Regions from separate parts of the Paenarthrobacter sp. TA1.8 genome, predicted to be linked through region 2. Evidence: riboswitches for the same ligand, from Rfam matches in the RefSeq annotation. Region 2 holds a riboswitch; each other region holds the start of a gene.
The links. Region 2 has a riboswitch for cyclic di-AMP ahead of ACNAOT_RS02095 (NlpC/P60 family protein). Riboswitches for the same ligand answer to the same signal wherever they lie in the genome.
Positions count from the first base shown of each region.

Region 1 (4,752 bases), 710 kb from region 2:
AACTCATCGGTGCTGATCCGTTGAGTGGCGCGATCCGGCTCGAGTTACATGCGGCCCTGAAGGCGCGGCGCTGGGCCGGGCGGCCGCGGATCTGAGCCTACGAGCGCCGCAAACGCTGGCAGCTCCAACGTCCCATCCGGCGACGGAAAGCGGCAGTCCGGCTGCTGCTGCAGTACCGGCTATGCCACCCCGCGTGAGTGGAGGTACGGGGCAGGCGGGTGCTCAACCGAGGACCTTCTGGGCTGCGTCCAGGATGTCTTGAAGCGCAGATTCGCTGGGCTGGGGGGCCGAGGCGGCCTGCGGCTTGCTCGGCCGGGGCTTAGAGGTCGAGGTTGCAGTTTCCGTTGGTGTGGGCGTCGGCGTCGGTGTTGGTGTGACCGTCGGGGTCGGTGAGGTTGTGGGCGTCGGAGTAGTGGGCGGTGTGGTGACCGTGTCCGACGGCACCTCGCTCGGCGCGGGAGCTGGCTGGGTGGGGGCTGGGCTTGTCACCCCAGGGACGGCCGGGACTGAGGAGGGGACAGTCGATGGAACCCAAACCGGGTTGGCAAGGGACACCTTCGGGGTCGGAGCCGGCGACGACGACCCGGCCGCGGGTGCCTCGGCTAATGTCGCGGGCTGGCCGGCTTCCGAGGACGCTGTGGCAAGTGACGAGGCTGCTGGCGACGACGCTGATGGTGCGGAAGCCGTGGAATACGAGGCACTGGGCGCAGGGGCCGCGGAGCCCGAATTCCTGTCGGCACCGCTGGCTTCATGCGTAGGAGTTTCCTGGCCGAAGAACGGAAGCTCAAGGGCTTGCCCCAAGGTCCCGGCCGTCAGCACTAGTCCAAGCGCACCTGCAACCACGGCCATGCGCTGGCTCATGTGCTTGACCGACGCTGCTTTCCGAAGGGCGGCGTGGGGTTCGCGGCCGAAGGAGGAGGTGGACCCCAGGCTGGGCCTGGCCGCAGAGGGTGCGTCAGAGGGTGCGGCAGCCTGCCGGCGAACATCCTTGCGGCTTGCCAGTGCTGCCGACGCCGTTGCCGCGGCAGCAAGCTGCGCCGGAGACTTACCCCGAGGTGACTCGGTTTGCAGGGACTCGGTGCGGGGCGAGTCGTTGCTCGGTGACCCGGCGGCTTCGGGGGTGCTCGCGGATTCTTCGCGGGCAGGCACTACTGGAATGGCCGTCGTGGCAGGTTCCGGCGTTGAAGCCTGAACCACTGGAATTGCTGCGGTTGCGGGCTCCTGGGCGCTCAGCTCCTGAGGATCCGGCTCCACGCCAGCAGGGGGTGCGCTGGCCGGGGTCACAATAGGGATCGCCGCGGTAGGGGGTCCCGGTGTGGTCGACCTCCGAGCCGCTGGCTGCACCGTAGGTATCGCGGCAGTCATGGGTTCCGCCTGCTCGGACGGTTCGGGCGACGGCTGTGGGGCCGAGGCCTCAGGGGAAATCACGGCAAGGGCTGCACGCTCCCGCTCGGCTGCACGAATTTCCGCACGAGTGGCAGGCGCCACCGTGGTGGGCATGGCCGCAGTGGCGGGTTCCGGCGTCGTGCCTGTGTTAACCGTGCCTGTTACAGCAGCGTCAGTGTTAGTCGCGCCAGTGTCATCTGGGTTTCCGGTGGGGAATCCGCTGGGTTGGGCCCGACGGCGTCCGGTTGGCTTGGTGCGCTCGCCTTCAGTGTTGGCGCGGCGCGGCTGATCCATGGTTGGGGACATGGTGGTTGCCTCTCAACGCCTTCGAGGTTAGCTGTCGGGTTCGGACGAGGCCGTCCGGCCGCCTAAGCGGCTTCACCCCGAGGACTTGGATACCAAGCCCGGGAACTGTGGGTCCCCCGCCTCTGCCGCGGGTCTGGCGGATCCCGGATTGCGGCAGAGCTCGGCGTCAATCCGGAAGCGGCCCAGCGGAGATACGGGTCGCCCTACGACGGTACATGAGCCGGAAAGTAAAGTCACATTAATGTAACGGGCGGTAGGCCTGCCCAACCGAGGGGTTTCTATGACTTAGGCTTCGGTGCCGGTGCGGGAGCCGGCAACTCATGCTGGATCTTCTGGATCTGCACGGCTTGATGAGTTTCCGGGCGGAAGACTTCGTCCACGACTCCAAGGATCCCGCCGGTGGCTCCACGCCGGACTTTGCCCTGGCTGCTCCGGCGCGATGACCAGGACCAAACGCCGGCCAGCAGGGCCGGGAATCCGAGCACTGCCGCCAACACGAGCAAGATATCCATGGCCTAACACTAGCTTCGTGGTGCACCGACAGGTAGACATTGTCTATGGACCTGCCTGTGATGCCACCCGTCTCGCCCATGCTCGCCAAATCCGTTCCGACCATCCCCGATGTTGGGCACTACGAACCCAAATGGGACGGATTCCGGACCATCGTCTTCAAGGATGGTGACGAGATCATCCTGGGCAGCCGCAACGAGAAGCCAATGACCCGCTACTTCCCCGAAGTGGTGGAGGCTCTCAGGAAGAACCTGCCGGACAAGTGCGTCATCGACGGCGAGATCGTCCTGATCGAGGGCAAGAGGCTCGAATTCGAGGTACTCCAGCAAAGGATCCATCCCGCCGACAGCCGCGTGAGGATGCTCGCCGAGAAGACTCCGGCTTCCATGATTGCGTTCGACATCCTGGCGCTGGGCGACGAGAACCTCATGGACAAGCCGTTCTCCGAGCGCCGCGCCATCCTGGAGCGTGCGCTCGCCAAGGCCGAGCCGCCTGTCCATGTGACCCCGGCAGTGACGGATCTCGAGCGGGCGCAGGAATGGTTCGTGCAGTTGGAAGGCGCGGGACTGGACGGGGTGCTCTCCAAGCCGTTGACCGGGGCCTATCAACCCAACAAGCGCGTGATGTTCAAAACCAAACACGAGCGCACGGCGGATTGTGTGGTGGCCGGTTTCCGCTGGCACAAGACCGCGAAGGTTGTTGGCTCGATGCTGCTGGGCCTCCACGATGACACTGGCCGCCTGCATCACGTGGGAGTGGTGGCATCGTTCCCCATGGCCCGGAGGGAGGCCCTGGTGGCCGAGCTTGAGCCGTATCAAGTCGAACTCAGCGAGCACCCCTGGGGTGAGTGGGCCAACCAGGACGAAGCGGCCGGGGGTTCACGCATGCCCGGCGCCCAGAGTCGGTGGAGCGGGGGCAAGGATTTCTCGTTCGTGCCCCTGCGCCCCGAACTCGTGATCGAAGTGAAGTACGACTACATGGAAGGCGGCAGGTTCCGGCACACCACGCAGTTCCGTAGGTGGCGGCCGGACAGGACCCCCGTGAGCTGCACGTACTCGCAACTGGAGGAGCCCGCTGAATACGATCTCGGGGAGATCCTGCAGCTGCCGCACAGCTAGGACGTTGCCAACCCGCTGCTATGTCGCTGGGTACCAACGGAGCCGCGGGTTGGCGACTGTGTTACTCCTCGTGGCCTTGATCGCTGCTCATGCTGCCCTCGGCCGGCGGGGTTTCTCCCGGAGGGACTCCGCCGCCAGGCTCCAAGCCGGTGACGTTGCCGTCGAGGGGGTCGGGGTTGGCGGATGCGGCGGGATCCTCGTCCTCATCCTGGCGCATGTCGGGATCCTCGTGGATGCTGTCGGCATCGGACGTAGTGTCAAGCGGCCCTGTGGCGCCGGTGGCGCCGAAGCCCTGGGTTTCCTCATTCGAGTCTTTGTCGGTCACGATCAGCCCTTTCGTAAGCAAACTTACTAATGTGCTTGCTCCGCCAGCCTAACCGCGACCAGCTAAGCCAACAAGGTGAGCCGACAAACCGAGCCCGTTACCAACCCAACACGGGACGCTCAACTCGTGCGCCGGCGTCGTGCGTCAGGGGTCAACGGTGAGGCGTCGTGGCGGTGACAAAGCTCCGGATGGCATCCGCCACAGCCTTGGGGCGCATGTGCTGCGCCACGTGCCCGACCCCCGGAATTTCCACCAAACGCCCCTGCGCGACCGTCCTTGATAGCCGCAACGCCCAGTCCGGTCCTGCCACATGGTCGCGGCTTCCCCTCAGAATCAGTACCGGCACGTGGACGCCGGCGAGCCGTTTCTCCGTGGGGTAACTCATCATGACGGGAAGCTCAGTGAGGTACCAGCGCGGGCCGCAGCGGAAGTAGTCCGAGATGACGATCCAGTTGGATGACGGGCTCTCACGGAGCAGTCCGTCCATGAAGAGTGCCAGGGACTGGCGGCGAACGTTCTTGTGCCGGGAATCCACCACCGGCCCCATCAGCACCAACTGCCTGATCTGATCCGGGGCATGCAAGGCCGCCTCGATGGCAAACTGCACGCCCATCGAGTGGCCCACCAACACATAGGAATCGATGCCGCAGCTTTTGAGCGCCTCAGCAATGAAAGCGCCGTAATCCTCCACGGACAGCTGGCGGCCGGGCTTGGGTGTGCCGCCAAAACCAGGCAGGTCCAACGCATAGGCAGGCGCGTTCGCGGCCAGGACCCCATGCAGCCGTGCCAAATACCGATGCGACACGCCAATGCCGTGAATCAAGATGTATGCCGGCTCATTCCGGGGCTCTGCGCCCAGCTCCGGCCGCGGCGTGCCCTCGGTCCAGAGAATCCGCCCGGTCAGGCCCATCACCTCGACGTCGGCGGACAGAAGTGTTGCCGCCTTGGAGCGCGCCTTGCCCAGCGCGTTCACGCGTTTTCCAAGCGCTGCAGGAACACGGGAGCCCCTGGCCCGCTCACTTCGTGGGCTCCGATGGGCCGACCGGAGACGGCCAACAGCAGGGCCAGGGCGGAGCCTTCAACCGCCGGACCGTTGCCATGGCGGAA
Region 1 covers NZ_CP184287.1:4,595,083-4,599,834, reverse strand. Annotated here, with positions in the region: gene ACNAOT_RS21405 (PucR family transcriptional regulator) at 1-95, shown strand, start outside; gene ACNAOT_RS21400 (hypothetical protein) at 223-1,692, opposite strand; cyclic di-AMP (ydaO/yuaA leader) riboswitch at 1,695-1,841, opposite strand; gene ACNAOT_RS21395 (hypothetical protein) at 1,971-2,204, opposite strand; gene ACNAOT_RS21390 (ATP-dependent DNA ligase) at 2,250-3,320, shown strand; gene ACNAOT_RS21385 (DUF6480 family protein) at 3,382-3,645, opposite strand; gene ACNAOT_RS21380 (alpha/beta fold hydrolase) at 3,797-4,555, opposite strand; gene ACNAOT_RS21375 (maleylpyruvate isomerase family mycothiol-dependent enzyme) at 4,615-4,752, opposite strand, start outside.
Region 1: it holds a riboswitch for cyclic di-AMP, as region 2 does, so the genes downstream of both, ACNAOT_RS21400 (hypothetical protein) here and ACNAOT_RS02095 (NlpC/P60 family protein) in region 2, are expected to answer to the same signal.

Region 2 (4,752 bases):
AAGCCCACCGCGAAAACGAGTGTCGGCCAGCCCATGAGCTTTCCGTCCACGCCCAGGCCCAACGGAACGGTGGTGCCGGCGGCATCAGGGATGCGGCGGACGAAACCGGCGTTGACCAGGCCAATGAGTGCGATGAAGAGGCCGATGCCCACAACAATTGCCGTCTTCAGGGCCTCCGGAACCGCCTTGAACACGGCTGTCCGGAAACCGGTCAGCACCAGGATGAGCATGGTGATGCCGGACAGCACCACGAGCCCCATCATGTCAGGCCAGGTCAATCCGGGATGGGAAGCCACCGTGACTGCCACGAAGGCGTTGACGCCCAAGCCTGTGGCCACGGCAAACGGATGTTTGGCCCACGCACCCATGAGGATGGTCAGGATGCCGGCAACGAACGCCGTGGTGGCTGCCACGGCCGTGAAGCCCAGCGACGCGCCACTCGAGTCGGGTCCGGAGAGGATCAGCGGGTTCAGCACCACGATGTAGCTCATGGCGAAGAAGGTCGCGAAGCCGCCACGGATTTCCCGCGAATACGTGGATCCACGTTCGGAGATTTTGAAGTAGCGGTCGATTGCAGAACCTTGTTTGAGCATGAAGGTCTCCGGGGATCGAGGGGAGTTTGCTCTCAAATCCTATGTTGTCCGGTGTGGGCCCTTTGAACGATTCGCCTAGTCTGTAAGGAAGCCAACACTAGGAGAAACCGCCCCATGCGTACCATCCGACCGCTTCTGGCCGCCGTCGTCGCTGCCCTTGCTTTCGCGTCCGCCTTGCTGTTTTCCGCGGCTCCGGCGACCGCGCACGACGTCGCCGAGTCAACCGCGCCAGCCAACGGTGCCAGCGTGGCGGAAGTCCCGGCGTCGGTCTCCATCACGTTCAACAACCGCCCGCTCGCGATTGGTTCCGGCGTCACCGTGACGTCCGGCGGTGAGAACTGGACGGACGGTCCGGTCGAAATCATTGACAGCCAGGCTGTCCAAAAGCTTCGCGAGGGCGCTCCAGCTGGTGAATACACCGTGGTATGGCGTGTAGTCAGCTCGGATTCCCACCCCATTGAGGGCACCTTCACGTTCACGGCCGCCGCGGGAAGCACGACGACGGCGACTGGCCCGGTTGGTGCTTCGCCGTCGGTGTCGGCGCCGTCAGCCGCAGTACCGACGGCGGGTACCGCAGCGCCGGGAACGGGCAGCAGCGAGCCTGCCGCTGACGCCTCCCAACCTTTCCCTTGGAGCATTGTCGGGCTGGCTGTTGTTGCTGTGGGTCTCGTTATTTACCTTGCTGTTACCGCACGGAAGAAACTTGCAGCTTCCAACAGCCCTGATGGCGATACTTCCGCGGAATAACGCGGTTTTCTACGTACCTGCGAATATCTCGAAACGGACACTGCGACACGCCAGAAGCCCACTTCCCGTTACTTAAATGTGACTTCGGAGGAATCATCGCGTACGGTAGTACCTGTGCCTGTTCCACGTAGCGGGCACTTCCGGCCTGATTGCCTAGCTCTGCCGCAGTCCGGAATCCGTTCGCAGACAAACCTACGGCAGAGACGGGGAACCCAATTTAGGCCGCTTTCGAGCGTGCCTTGGGGTGAAGTCACGAAGCTTCCGCTGAACAGCGGGGGATAGTGGCCGGGTGACTCCCATCCGAATCCGACAGCTAACCTCGCAGGCATCGGGAGAGGCTCTTTCATGTCTTCACGCATTCTTCGCGGCCGTCGTAAGGCGGACAGCGTACGTCCTAATCCGTTCATCTCCATCTCGAAGGCAGTAGCCAGCAACGCTTCCGGCGCTGGCCGCCAGGCAGCTGTTATCGCAGCAGCCTCGGGCCTCGTTTTGACCGGCTCCATTGCTGCTCACGCAGCTGAGGCACCGGTTCAGCGCGACTCCAGCCCCGCAACGGTCGCTGAGACCGTTTCCGAGGCACCCACCAAGGTTGTAACCGCCCTGGCGACGGCTACCGTCAACTTCGAGCGTCCGGCCGTTGCTTCCGTAGCAGCTCCGGTCATCGAAAAGCCGGCTCCCGTTGTTGAGGCCCCTGTGGTCCAGAAGGCAGCCGTCACCACTGCTGCTGCAACAGCTCCCGTCGCCGCCCAGGCTGCGGTTGCTGCTCCTGTGGCTGCCGCACCGGCTGCCCCTGCTCCTGTAGCTGCTGCTCCCGCCGTTGGCGGCGTCAACGCAGCCATGGTTGCCTCGGCTTACGCACAGATCGGCGTCTTCCAGGACTGCACCGCCATGGTCGAGAAGGCTCTCGGCTCCGCTGGCATCCCGGTAGGCGACCTCGGTCCCATGCAGTTCATGAACTACGGCAAGGTCGTTAGCGATCCCCAGCCCGGTGACATGATCGTCCAGTCCGGCCACGTTGCTATCTACATCGGCAACGGCCAGGCAATCAGCGGTGGCATCAACGGCAACCAGACGGGTATCCACCCGATCAGCTGGTTGACCGCAACGGGTCCCCTGACCTACGTACGCGCTGGCGCATAAAGCCTCACGCTTCAGTTCAAAGGCCGGTGCCTTCAAAGACTATTGTCTTTGGAGGCACCGGCCTTTGGCGTTAAGTTCTGTTTGTTAATGTTCAGCGGGGAGAGATTGTTCAGCGCGGAACGTTCGACGGCGGGTCGATAGCCGCGTGGGCGGCGGGGCCCGTGTGGGCCCATAGGCGTAGAGCCCCTAGATGAGGTGCCCCTAGGCGAGGGCGATGCCCGGACCTGCGGGCAGGGCAACCTTTGAGGAGATGGCTTGGCCCACTGCCTTGGCTTGCCGCAGCACTTCCTTGGGAGACGGGGTGATGAGGTCCCCAACGCCCACCAGGTGCATCCCTACCGCCCGCATGGCGGCCGCGAAGTTCTGGCCAACGGCTATCCCAAGTTCGGCGAGCATGCGCCGCAACTGGCTTTGGGCGCAGCGTGTGACTACTACGTGGTCTGCCAAGAGGACGCCGTTGGCTGTGTGGACTGCCCACTGGCGTGGAGTGGATTCGAGGGGGCCGGATACGTGGAGGCCTGTTCTGAGACCGGCCGTGGTCATGCTGGCCGCCAATCCGTACCCGATCTGCCGGGAGGGGTCTGACCCCAGGAAATCAAGGCGGACGGCGCGGGTGGTGTTGCGAACGTCCAGTTGGTGGTTGGCGGCGTAGTTCCGCAGGTGTCGGAGGATTTCGTTGCGCTCCTGCATGGCTGCAGGATCGGCCACCTCGGTGCGTTGAAGCATGCCTGTGTGGACAGAAGGCCCTGCGGTGGACAGTGCACCAAACCCGTCTACGACGATTGAGCCCACGCCATAGCGGCTGAGCTCGCTGGCAACTGCCAAGCCGGACAGGCCGGCTCCGATGACCACGGTGGTGGTGCGCTCCGTGCCGGAATCAGGCGTGAGTGACACTGCTTGGTTCCTCCTTGACGTGTGTGCCTTACGGCATCGCGTGGGATCGCGTCCGAGTTCCCCAAGCGGCCGCAAATAAATGGCCGGAGTATGTGGTGTGAAACACGTTTGCCGGCCATTCGGTGACTCGAACACTACCGAACTTTTTCGGCCATGGATAGCCTCCGCGACCGTGCGTTTTGTGTGTTCGTCCGAAGCGCAATGTGGGAGCCCGGGAACCGAGCCCGGACCGTTATGCACATAGCCCGATGTCGTCTTGATTCGGTACTGCTGAACGAGAATAGTTGGCCTTGGGAGGAGAAATTTCCCGGTTTCTCCTGCTCCGGCCATTGACAATGAAACAGTGAGGGAATCCGACGCGGAGAACCTCTGGCAGAATAGCCGGAACATCAAGCAGTAGGTGGAGAGGCAGGCCCCCATGGACCAGCACGGCAGACACAGTGAAGAGCCACAGGACGGCCAGGAGCAAGCCGTGGAACCCGGTGGCATCGTGGTGGGAGTGGACGGTTCAGAGCATGGTCAATGTGCTTTGGTTTGGGCCGCGCGGGAGGCCGAACGTCGGCAACTTCCCTTGCATATCGTCACGGCATATTCCGTGCCCATTTTCGCCGCCTCCGGGCTGGATGGCGGCTACGCAACGGTCGACGATTCCGTGATTCGCGAGGGTGCGGATGCGATTGTCCGGCAGGCCCTGGATAAGGTGTCCGGATATGCCATCGACGTCGACGCTTCTGTCGAGAACGGCGACGCCGCTGGTGTCCTGTTGGATCTTTCCAGCGAGGCCGCCCTCCTTGTTTTCGGCAGCCGGGGCCGCGGTGGCTTCGTTGGGCGTTTACTTGGCTCGGTCAGCAGTGCCTTGCCCGCCCACGCCAAATGCCCCACGGTGACAGTCCCGCTCTACTGTGCCGACCGCCTTGGTGAAAGCACTGAGGACAAACACATCAAGGCTGAACATGCCAAGGCAGGCCCACGTACTGTGGAAAACGTAGTTGCCGTAGGCGTGGACGGTTCCGAGCAGGCCCGTGTGGCCGTGCTCGAAGCTGCCGAGCAGGCACAGCGCATGGGTGCCAAGCTCCGGGTGATTTGTGCTGTGCCGCAGTACAGCGGTTCCTTGGCATGGGTTCCGGCACCCTTGGACCGGGATGCCTTGTTTGCAGATATCAAAGTCCAGTTGGACGCCGGGGCCGATTGGCTCAGAAGCCACTTCCCTTCATTGCCCATGGAAACGGAACTCCGGGATGGTTCCCCCGTTGATGTTCTGGTGGAAACCAGCCGCAGCGTCGAGCTGGTGGTTCTGGGTACACGGGGCCGTGGCGGTTTCGCGGGGATGCTGTTGGGTTCTACATCGGATGGGGTCCTGCACCACTCCAAGGGGCCG
Region 2 covers NZ_CP184287.1:400,940-405,691, forward strand. Annotated here, with positions in the region: gene ACNAOT_RS02085 (NCS2 family permease) at 1-593, opposite strand, end outside; gene ACNAOT_RS02090 (copper resistance CopC family protein) at 708-1,340, shown strand; cyclic di-AMP (ydaO/yuaA leader) riboswitch at 1,491-1,682, shown strand; gene ACNAOT_RS02095 (NlpC/P60 family protein) at 1,686-2,480, shown strand; gene ACNAOT_RS02100 (FAD-binding protein) at 2,682-3,374, opposite strand; gene ACNAOT_RS02105 (universal stress protein) at 3,793-4,752, shown strand, end outside.

Region 3 (4,752 bases), 460 kb from region 2:
CACCACGGGTGCCACAACCGCTAACTTCGTGGGGTTGGCAGCGGGCCGCCAATACCTGATGGACGAGGCCGGATGGGACCTCGAAGCGCTCGGCCTCAGCGGCGCACCGCGCATCACAACCTTTGCCGGCCGGGAACGGCATGCCGCAGTGGATCTGGCGTTGCGATACCTCGGTTTGGGCGCCTGTGTTCCGGTAGACGCCGACGACGAGGGCCGGATCTTCCCCGACGCCCTTGCTGATGCAATGGATCAGCAACCGGGGCCATCGTTGGTCTGCCTGCAAGCCGGCAACCTCCACTCCGGGGCATTTGATCCCATGGAGGAAGCCATAGCTGTGGCACACGATCGCGGCGCGTGGGTGCACGTTGATGGTGCCTTTGGTTTGTGGGCCGCTGTGAGCCCGAAGCTGCGAGGCCGGCTGGCGGGTGTGGAAGACGCAGATTCGTGGGCAACGGATGCCCACAAGACCCTGAATGTCCCTTACGACTGTGGCCTGGCAATAGTGGCACGCCCGGAAGCCCTGAGGCGTGCCTTCAGCGTTCACACGAGTTACCTCATTGCCACTGATGCCGGGCCTGGGGATCCTTTCGAGAAAGTTCCGGAGATGTCCCGCCGCGCCCGGGGCATTCCGGTCTGGGCCGCACTCAGGCAGCTCGGCCGGGATGGCGTGATTTCCATGGTTGAGCGCCTGGCAGCAAATGCCCGTGCTTTGGCTGACGGACTGTCCTCGATCCCTGGCGTGGAGGTGCTCAACGACGTCGTGTTCACGCAGGTCTCGGTGAGTTTCGGAAGCGATGACCGTACGCACCGGATCACCCAGCGGCTCATGGCAGAGGGCGCGGTCTGGATGTCCGGTTCGTCGTGGCGTGGCCGCGAGATCTTACGGATTTCGGTGAGCAATTGGACTACGGACGCCGGGGATGTCGCCGCGTCCATCGCAGCCGTGCGGGGTGCGGTGGAGGCCGAACCGGAGGCATAGCGTTTTTCGGTACGCACCTGTGAAACGGAAAAAGCCGCGCCCGTTCCCGCCATCCGCTCCAGTGGGTACTGGTGCGAACGGCAGCAACGGGCGCGGCAATCAAGCAGTCTGGCTTAGTACCAGTTGTTGGCCAAGTGGAAGCCCAGAGCGGCGGACGGGGATCCGTAGCGCTCCTTGATGTAGTTCAGGCCCCACTTGATCTGGGTCTGGTAGTTGGTTTCCCAGTCAGGACCAACGGTAGCCATCTTGGAAGCAGGCAGGGACTGGACGATGCCGTAGGCGCCGCTGGAAGCGTTCATCGCCGTGGTCTTCCAGTTCGATTCCTTCTCCCACAGCGTGTTCAGGGCAGTCATTTCGCCCGGGCCCCAGCCGTAGTTGCCAAGGATGCTCAGTGCGTACGCCTTGGCAGCAGCGGGGTCGTCCACGGCCTTGGGGGCGGCAGCAGCAGCTGCGGCTTCCGCGGCGGCGGCGGCAGCAGCGGCGTCGGCGGCTTGCTTGGCAGCAGCGTCAGCAGCAGCCTTCTCAGCTGCGGCCTGGGCGGCAGCCTGGTCTGCGGCAGCCTTTTCGGCGGCGGCCTGGTCAGCGGCAGCCTTCTCGGCGGCAGCCTTGTCAGCAGCTGCCTTATCCGCGGCGGCCCTGTCGGCTGCACCCTTTTCGGCGGCAGCATCCAGGGAAGCGGAGATCTCGGCCGACTTGTTGGTGTTGACCTGCGCACTGGATTGGGTTCCGGCTACGCGGCTGGCCTCGGGGAGGGTCAGTGCGGCGTTGGCGGCGGTTCCGAGCGATGCAACGCCCAGTGCAGCTGCCACGACACCGGCTACGACGGACATGCGGTGGCCGGACTTACCCTGGCGGGCTGCGTTCTTGAGGACGGACTGCGACTTGGTGAGCGGTGCGTTGTGTTCGTCGCGGTGACGCGCGGAAGGGCGCGTCTGATCGTTAAATTCAGACATGTGATTACCTCTCAGCGCCTGCGGAGTTAGCTGTCGGGTTCGGATGAGGTCATCCGGCCGCGCATCATGCTGCGGCTTCACCCCAAGGGCCGGCCAAAAAGGCCTGGGCCCGGAGACTCTGGGTCCCCCGTCTCTGCCTCGGAGAAAGAACGGACTCCGGGAAGTGGCAGAGCTCGGCGCATCCCGGATGTGGGCCTGCTAGGGACGACCCACCCTTTCGACGGTACAGGAGGATTCCACAGAAGTCACATTTAGGTAACAGAGATCACGACGCCCGGTGAGTCGCCTTGCCCGATTCGTTATAGGTCTTCGATGCTCACGGCAGGGATTCGGAGGGTGAATTCCGTGCGACCCGGCTGCGAGGTCACTTCCACGCTACCGCCATGCGCTGAAACGATGGCTTCCACAATGGACAAGCCGAGTCCGGAGGTGCCCTCAGAGCCCGATCTTGCGGCATCAGCGCGGGCAAACCGGGAGAAGATCCGGCCTTGGAAGTCTTCTGGAATTCCGGGACCGTTATCCGTCACTGTCACCACGGCACTGCCGTCGGCGGAGAGCATGACGCCTGTGACCACAGTGGTGCCGGGATCCGTGTGTTTGCGGGCATTGGACAACAAATTGGCCAGCACCTGGTGAAGTTGGGTGGCATCGCCGCGCACAGTGATGGGCTCATCGGGGAGCTGGAGCTGCCAGATGTGGTCCGGTGCCATGACTTTCTCGTCACTAACCGTTTCGATCACGAGCTGTGTCAGGTCCACGTCCTCAAATTTCACGGGCTGGCCCTCATCCAGCCGAGCGAGCAGGAGAAGGTCCTCCACCAGTGTGGTCATGCGTTCGGACTGGCTTTGGACACGTGCCAGCGACTTCCGACCATCCTCGGTGAAGTGCTCCGTCATCCTTAGTAGCTCGGTGTAGCCCCGGATGGCGGTCAGGGGAGTCCGCAGTTCGTGCGAGGCATCGGCCACGAACTGGCGAACCTTGGTTTCGCTTTCCTGCCGAGCTTCCAGCGCGCTCGAAACGTTGTTCAGCATCTGGTTCAAGGCATAGCCGACGCTGCCCACTTCCGTTCCAGGGTGGGATGCCGACGGCGGTACGCGCACCGCAAGTGCCACCTCACCGGCGTCGAGAGGCAGGCGCGAAACCTTCGTGGCCACCTCGGAGAGCTGCTCAAGCGGACGCATGGTCCGGCGGATGATGACCGTTCCCACGAGCCCGATCACCACCAGCCCAGCCAGCGAGACCAGCACCATGGTCCACACCAGCGAGGCTTCGGCGCTCTGCTTGTCCTCCAGAGGCAGGCCCGTCACAATCACGTCGCCATAAGTGGTTTCGACTGCCACTAGCCGGTAATCGCCGTTGGACAGCGATCGGTCCACGGGTTGGTTGTCCGTGGGGAGCGACACCAGGACCTGCTCGTCGTCTGCTGAGAGCGAGACGCGGTGACCTTGGGCGTCGATCAAACCCGAGCTTCGCACGGTGGAGCCGTCGATCCTCGCGTTGAGCGTGCCAGCCGCCTGCCCGCGCGCCTCCAAAGGATCAGGCCTGCCGGGGGATGACGGAAAGTTCGACGGCGGCCTGCCGAAGTCATTCGCGCGGCTGGACGCCTGCTCCAACTGCCTGTCGAGCTGCCTGTTGAAGACCATGTCCATGGACGCGTAGCTGACCACCCCCACAGCAGCGCAAATGGCGATCAACAGTGCCATGGCCACCAGGACCAAGCGTGTACGCAGGTGCCAGGTGGAGGGATTGAGCCAGCTGAGCTGAGTCTGTCCGGCCGACACTCCGGACTTCCTGGCCATTCGCGAGAGGGTGCCCAAGGGCTAGTCCGCAGGCTTGATGACGTAGCCGGCACCCCGGATGGTATGGATCATCGGGGGATGGCCGGCTTCGATCTTCTTGCGCAGATAAGAGATGTAGAGCTCCACGATGTTGGCCTGGCCGCCGAAGTCGTAATCCCACACACGGTCCAGGATCTGGGCTTTGCTGACAACTCGTTTGGGGTTCTCCATGAGGTACCGCAGTAGCTCGAACTGGGTGGCGGTGAGCGGAATATCCTGGCCACCGCGGGTTACTTCCCGGGTATCTACGTTGAGCGTGAGGTCGCCGACCACCAGCTCGGCGGTGTCCATGGCAGCTACGCCCGAGCGCTGGACCAGGCGGTGGAGGCGCAGGAGGACTTCTTCCATACTGAAGGGTTTAGTGACGTAGTCGTCCCCGCCTGCTGCGAGTCCGACAATGCGGTCCTGCACGGCGTCCTTGGCGGTGAGGAACAGGGCGGGAACCTCCGGGGCGAAGGTGCGGATGCGGTTGAGGACCTCGACGCCGTCGAATCCGGGAAGCATGACATCCAGGACCAGCACGTCAGGGCGGAAGTCCTTGGCTAGCTTTACTGCTTCCGGACCATCGCCGGCGACCGCAACAGACCAGCCTGCCATACGCAGGCCCATGCTCATCAGCTCAGCGAGGCTGGGTTCGTCATCCACCACCAGGGCACGGATGGGGGAGCCGTCCGGATGGGACAGCTCGGGAAGGTTGTTGGTCGTGGAGTGCGAGGAGGCCATGGGATAACTCTCCGTTCTGCTTGTTTGCCAACGCTTTGCCCATCCTGTGAAGACGCTGTGAGATCAGACTAGCGAGGAGGGGGCTGGCGGACACGCTTCCGCGCCCAAGGTTTCCGGCGGCCCGGGTTCAGCCGCGTTCTACGGCTTGTAGCAGATTTTGTCCTGAGAATTGCTTGTGACGATCAGCTCCGATTGGACAACAAGTGTTTCAGATCGTGAGATTCCGTCGAGAGAGGGTTAGTGGAAACGGACATGCACA
Region 3 covers NZ_CP184287.1:861,780-866,531, forward strand. Annotated here, with positions in the region: gene ACNAOT_RS04290 (pyridoxal phosphate-dependent decarboxylase family protein) at 1-979, shown strand, start outside; gene ACNAOT_RS04295 (hypothetical protein) at 1,093-1,932, opposite strand; cyclic di-AMP (ydaO/yuaA leader) riboswitch at 1,934-2,121, opposite strand; gene ACNAOT_RS04300 (HAMP domain-containing sensor histidine kinase) at 2,232-3,731, opposite strand; gene ACNAOT_RS04305 (response regulator transcription factor) at 3,753-4,493, opposite strand.
Region 3: it holds a riboswitch for cyclic di-AMP, as region 2 does, so the genes downstream of both, ACNAOT_RS04295 (hypothetical protein) here and ACNAOT_RS02095 (NlpC/P60 family protein) in region 2, are expected to answer to the same signal.

Region 4 (4,752 bases), 710 kb from region 2:
GAGCTCACTGAAGTGGGCCGGAAACGCGCCACAGAGGTCATGCGCAAGCACCGCCTTGCGGAGCGCCTGTTGGCCGACGTTATTGGCTTGGACTGGGCCTACGTACACGATGAAGCGTGTCGCTGGGAGCATGTCATGAGTGAGCGCGTGGAGCGCCGGCTTTACGAGCTCCTGGAGCATCCCACAGAGTCTCCCTATGGCAACCCCATCCCGGGGCTTGAGGCGCTTGGTGGCCTCGCCAGCCAGCCCTTCCCCCGGCTGGATGTCAATCTGCTGCAGGCCATGGACGGCTACGCCACTGATTCCCGCGTTGTGGTCAGCCGCCTTGCGGAGCCCATCCAAGTCGAGCCGGAACTTCTCACCCAGTTGGATGAGGGCGGAATCCGTCCAGGCGCAACAGTGTCGCTGGAGCGCGTCGGTGAGTACATCTCGGTCCGCGTCCCGGGTATCGAGGGCGCCTTGGAGCTACCTCCTGAAGTTGCTGCGCACGTCTTCGTCTCCCTCAGCTGACCGGCACCGGGCCAGCACAGTGTCAAACCTCACTTTTGCGCCTTCGGCGCGCGTGTGACCTGCGGTTTTTCAAAATTGATGATAAGGGCCTCCTTCGCTTGCCCCGCTCCTGTTGATAACGAATTTATTACCAAGAGCCTTAATCCCCTATAGTTATCTACTAGCGCTGATACCAAAGCGTTACCTGATCCGGAGCCGAGCTCTGCCAGCGGATCAGGTGTGCCACCCACCACTGGCAGAGGCGGGGGAACCACAAGCGGCTGTCTAAAGAAGCAGCCTTGGGGTGAAGTCCGCAGCAGAAGTGCCCACGTATGCAAGTCCCTCTTGGGATACCTGTGTGCCGTGAGCGCCTCGTGCGGACCGGGTCTTTGTACTCTCTGACCCGAATCCGACAGCTAACTTCGCAGGCTTTTGAGAGAGGAACAGAGTTTGACATCGCAGAACGTCAGGGGTCGCCGCCGCGCGTCCGGCCCCGCTGCTGAGCTGCGGCCAGCCACCGTCGTAACGGAGATCCGGCCTCGCGACACCGAGCGTCAGGTGCGCCGCCGTAAGAGCCCGCTGCGCCAGGTTGCCGACTTCGCCGCTGCCAGCGGCGTCGGGCAGAAGGCCGGTGTTGCGCTTGCCGCCACCGGACTTGCCCTGACTGTCGGTCTGCCGGCCACGAGTCCCGTCATGGCCACTTCGGAATCAGGCCAGACTGAGTCTGCCCTCGCCGTCGCCGCCCCCGCTGGCAGCCAGCCCGAGGTTTCCGCCGCCGCGTCAGCCAAGATCGACTTCAGCCGCGCCGCCGTCGCCACTTCTGCCGACCCCGATGGGAAGCTGAAGCAGCTGCTCAGCGCGCAGTCGACTGAGAGCATCCAGCGGGCCTCGTCCGTTGGCAGCATGGCCAGCCCCCTGGACACGCTCACTACGGCATCCCCTTTTGGTTACCGCATCAGCCCCCTCACGGGTGGCGCAGGTGACTTCCACCGTGGCCAGGACTTCGTTGCCCAGTGCGGCACGGCTGTGCATGCAGCGGCCACCGGCAAGGTTACGTTCGCCGGATGGCACGAGTACGGCGGAGGCAACCGCGTTGTCGTTGACCACGGCAATGGCCTCGAGACCACGTACAACCACCTGTCGTCCTTCACCGTCCAGGTAGGCCAGACCGTAAACCGCGGCGACACCGTCGCCCTGAGCGGCACCACGGGCGCTTCCACCGGCTGCCACCTCCACTTCGAGGTCCAGGTCAACGGTGAAGTTGTAGACCCCATGGGTTGGCTCTAAGCCATTTGATGGTTGCCTCTCGCATTAGCGGGACGCCCCGTGACCTGAATGTGACATTCGCTTTCAAGTGTTGTAGCGTACAGAGCGCATCGGCTTTTTAGGGGGCCGGTGCACTTGAGTGGATTGCCTAGCTCTGCCACCGCTCAAGGTCCGTTCGCATAAATCGTCTGGCAGGGGCGGGGGAACCACTTCTGGCCTTCGAAAGAAGGCCTTGGGGTTAAGTCGCAAAAGCTTCCTTGGAAGCAGCGCGGCCGGATGACTCCCATCCGAATCCGACAGCTCACCTCGCAGGCATTGGGAGAGGCTACCTACGTGTCATCACGCACTACCCCTGCGCGCCATCGCGCCCAAACGGTTCGCACGAACCCGTTGAACACTCTTTCCAAGGCTGTTTCCTCCAACGCAGGTACCGTGGGCCGCCAGGCCGCCGTCCTTGCAGCAGCCTCAGGCCTCGTCCTCACCGTCGGCTTGCCGGCACAAGCAACAGACACCGACGTTTCCAAGTCGGAGGCCTCCAGCACCCAACAGCTGGTTGCTACCGCGGTGATTACCGCAGAACCGACAGCCACTGTCTCCTTCGAGAGCCCCACCGTGGTCACCCTGGAAGCCCCCAAGGTAGTACAGCGCGCAGCGCAGGTTACCGAGCGCGCGGCGGCCACCAGCGAAGAAACAGCGGAAGCAGTTACAGCGAAGTCTTCCGAGGCCAAGGATTCGGCCTCCAGTGCAGCTGCCTCCGGTCTCGCCGCCATTGCCTACACCGGCATCGGCTCTCCCTACGTTTGGGGCGGAACCACACCCAACGGTTGGGATTGCTCCGGCTTCACCCAGTGGGTCTACGCACAGGCCGGAATCAGCATCCCCCGCGTCAACGCCTGGACGGCCATGACGCCCACCAGCACTCCTGCTCCCGGCGACCTCGTCATGCAGAACGGCGGAGCCCACGTAGGCATCTACGTCGGCAACGGCATGATGATCAGCGCTTTGAACCCCGGCCAGGGAACGCTGCTGCACTCCGTAGCGTCCACCGGCACCTCCTCGTTCTACACCCTCCGCTAGAAAAATCCGGTTCGGGGTCGGCCGGCATTCCCCACATGCTGGCCAACCCACTACCCGCGTGCACCCCAACTGCATGCGGATACGAAAAGAGAAAATCATGACCAGTGCAAACAAGGTTGCACGGCACCGCGCTGAGGCCCCCAAGACCAGCTCGCTTGCCGTCATCGCCAAGGCCGTCAGCAACAACGCCGGTGGCGTTGGCCGCCAGGCGGCAGTTATTGCCGCAGCTTCAGGCCTGGTCCTGACCAGTGGCATCGCAGCCAACGCTGCCGATACCAACGTGGATCGCGAATCGACGTCCACGTCCACTCTTGACGTGCAGTCGGTAGTCCAGGCCACCATCGCCGCGGACTCCACTGTGGCCATCTCCTACGAGCGCCCCGTGGTCACAACGGTGGAAGCCCCGGCTCCCGTGGTAGTCGAGGAAGCTCCGGCCAAGGTTGAAGCCAAGGTCGAGAGCAACGAGGCAACCGCGGTTACCGCCAACGCAGCTCCGGCAGCCAACGCAACCGTTGCCGTCAGCAACGCGACCCCCGCTCCGGCAGCTCCCGCCGCATCCAGCGGCCTCGGTGCCGCTATCGCTGCTGCAGCTTACGCCCAGCTCGGCGTCACCCAGGACTGCACCATGCTTGTGACCAACTCCCTGGCCGCCGTGGGTATCAACTTCCACGACTGGCCCGCTGGCTACCTCTCCCTTGGCCGCACCGTGAGTGCAGCTGAAGCCCAGCCCGGCGACCTCGCCTACTACGCCAACGGCGGTTTGGCCGGACAGGCCCACATCGCTGTATACGTCGGCAACGGCCAAGCAGTTCACGGTGGATGGAACGGATCCACCACGGCACTGTTCAGCGCCAACGTGGGCTCCGGCCCGGTCTTCATCCGCGTCAACGGCTGATCCACATCGCGTAAGAGCACCCCGCTGGCTTTGGCCGGCGGGGTGTTCTGCTTTAACCCTTGCCGGCTCGTGGGATGCCAGTAGTAGTGGGCGTGCGGCCACCACCCACTTTGGTTCTGAAAGCCGCCCGACTCGCCGCAAATCACGTGTGTCGGGGCGGTTATGCCCCTCAAAGTAGGTGGTGGCGGCACACCAAGTGGCCCTTTGATTTTCCGCCACATCCTTTAACCGCGCATGAACTTTTGCCGACACTGCACGCGAAACGACGGAAAAATTCGTTGATACGGCATATAAGTGCTTACCCTTATGTTGTCGATCCACAGCCCGTACATGCAGAGGGCAGCCGGCCCTCGTGCCCCTGACGGGTGCGGCCGTGAAGAGGTACGTGCATGCGCACACTCGTTCTGAATGCTGGATATGAACCGCTGGCGGTAATAACATTCCGCCGGGCGCTGGTCCTTGTGCTCACTGGGAAAGCTAGCGTGGTGGCCGAAGGCGACGAGCCTGTCGTCGGGCCACAGGAGATACTCGGAAGACCTTCCGTGATCCTCCTCAACCGCTACATCCGTCCCCGGTACAACAGGATTACCGCCGTGAGTCGCCGCGGGGTACTTCGCCGCGACGGCCATCGCTGCGCCTACTGCGGGAAAACAGCCCACACCATAGACCACGTCCACCCCAAATCCAGGGGCGGCGCGGATTCCTGGGAAAACCTGGTTGCGGCGTGCTTGAAATGCAACAACGCCAAGAGCGACCACACGCTGGCAGAGATGGGTTGGAATCTCCGTTTCAAGCCCGGCGTGCCCCAGGGAACCATGTGGCAGATCAAAGAACTCGAGAAACCTGCGCCGGACTGGGACCCGTTCCTGTTGCCGGAATCCGCTGCCTGATCGATTTCTGCTGGTCTCCAGCCGTCCCGGGTAATCTGGGCGGATGGAGTTCAATGCCGTGATTTTGGCGGGTGGCCGGGCCACCCGTCTCGGGGGCGTGCCCAAGCCATCGTTGAAGTACGACGGCGGCACCCT
Region 4 covers NZ_CP184287.1:1,114,271-1,119,022, forward strand. Annotated here, with positions in the region: gene ACNAOT_RS05405 (metal-dependent transcriptional regulator) at 1-510, shown strand, start outside; cyclic di-AMP (ydaO/yuaA leader) riboswitch at 694-935, shown strand; gene ACNAOT_RS05410 (M23 family metallopeptidase) at 940-1,776, shown strand; cyclic di-AMP (ydaO/yuaA leader) riboswitch at 1,915-2,084, shown strand; gene ACNAOT_RS05415 (C40 family peptidase) at 2,089-2,832, shown strand; gene ACNAOT_RS05420 (NlpC/P60 family protein) at 2,930-3,727, shown strand; gene ACNAOT_RS05425 (HNH endonuclease) at 4,117-4,617, shown strand; gene ACNAOT_RS05430 (NTP transferase domain-containing protein) at 4,661-4,752, shown strand, end outside.
Region 4: it holds a riboswitch for cyclic di-AMP, as region 2 does, so the genes downstream of both, ACNAOT_RS05415 (C40 family peptidase) here and ACNAOT_RS02095 (NlpC/P60 family protein) in region 2, are expected to answer to the same signal.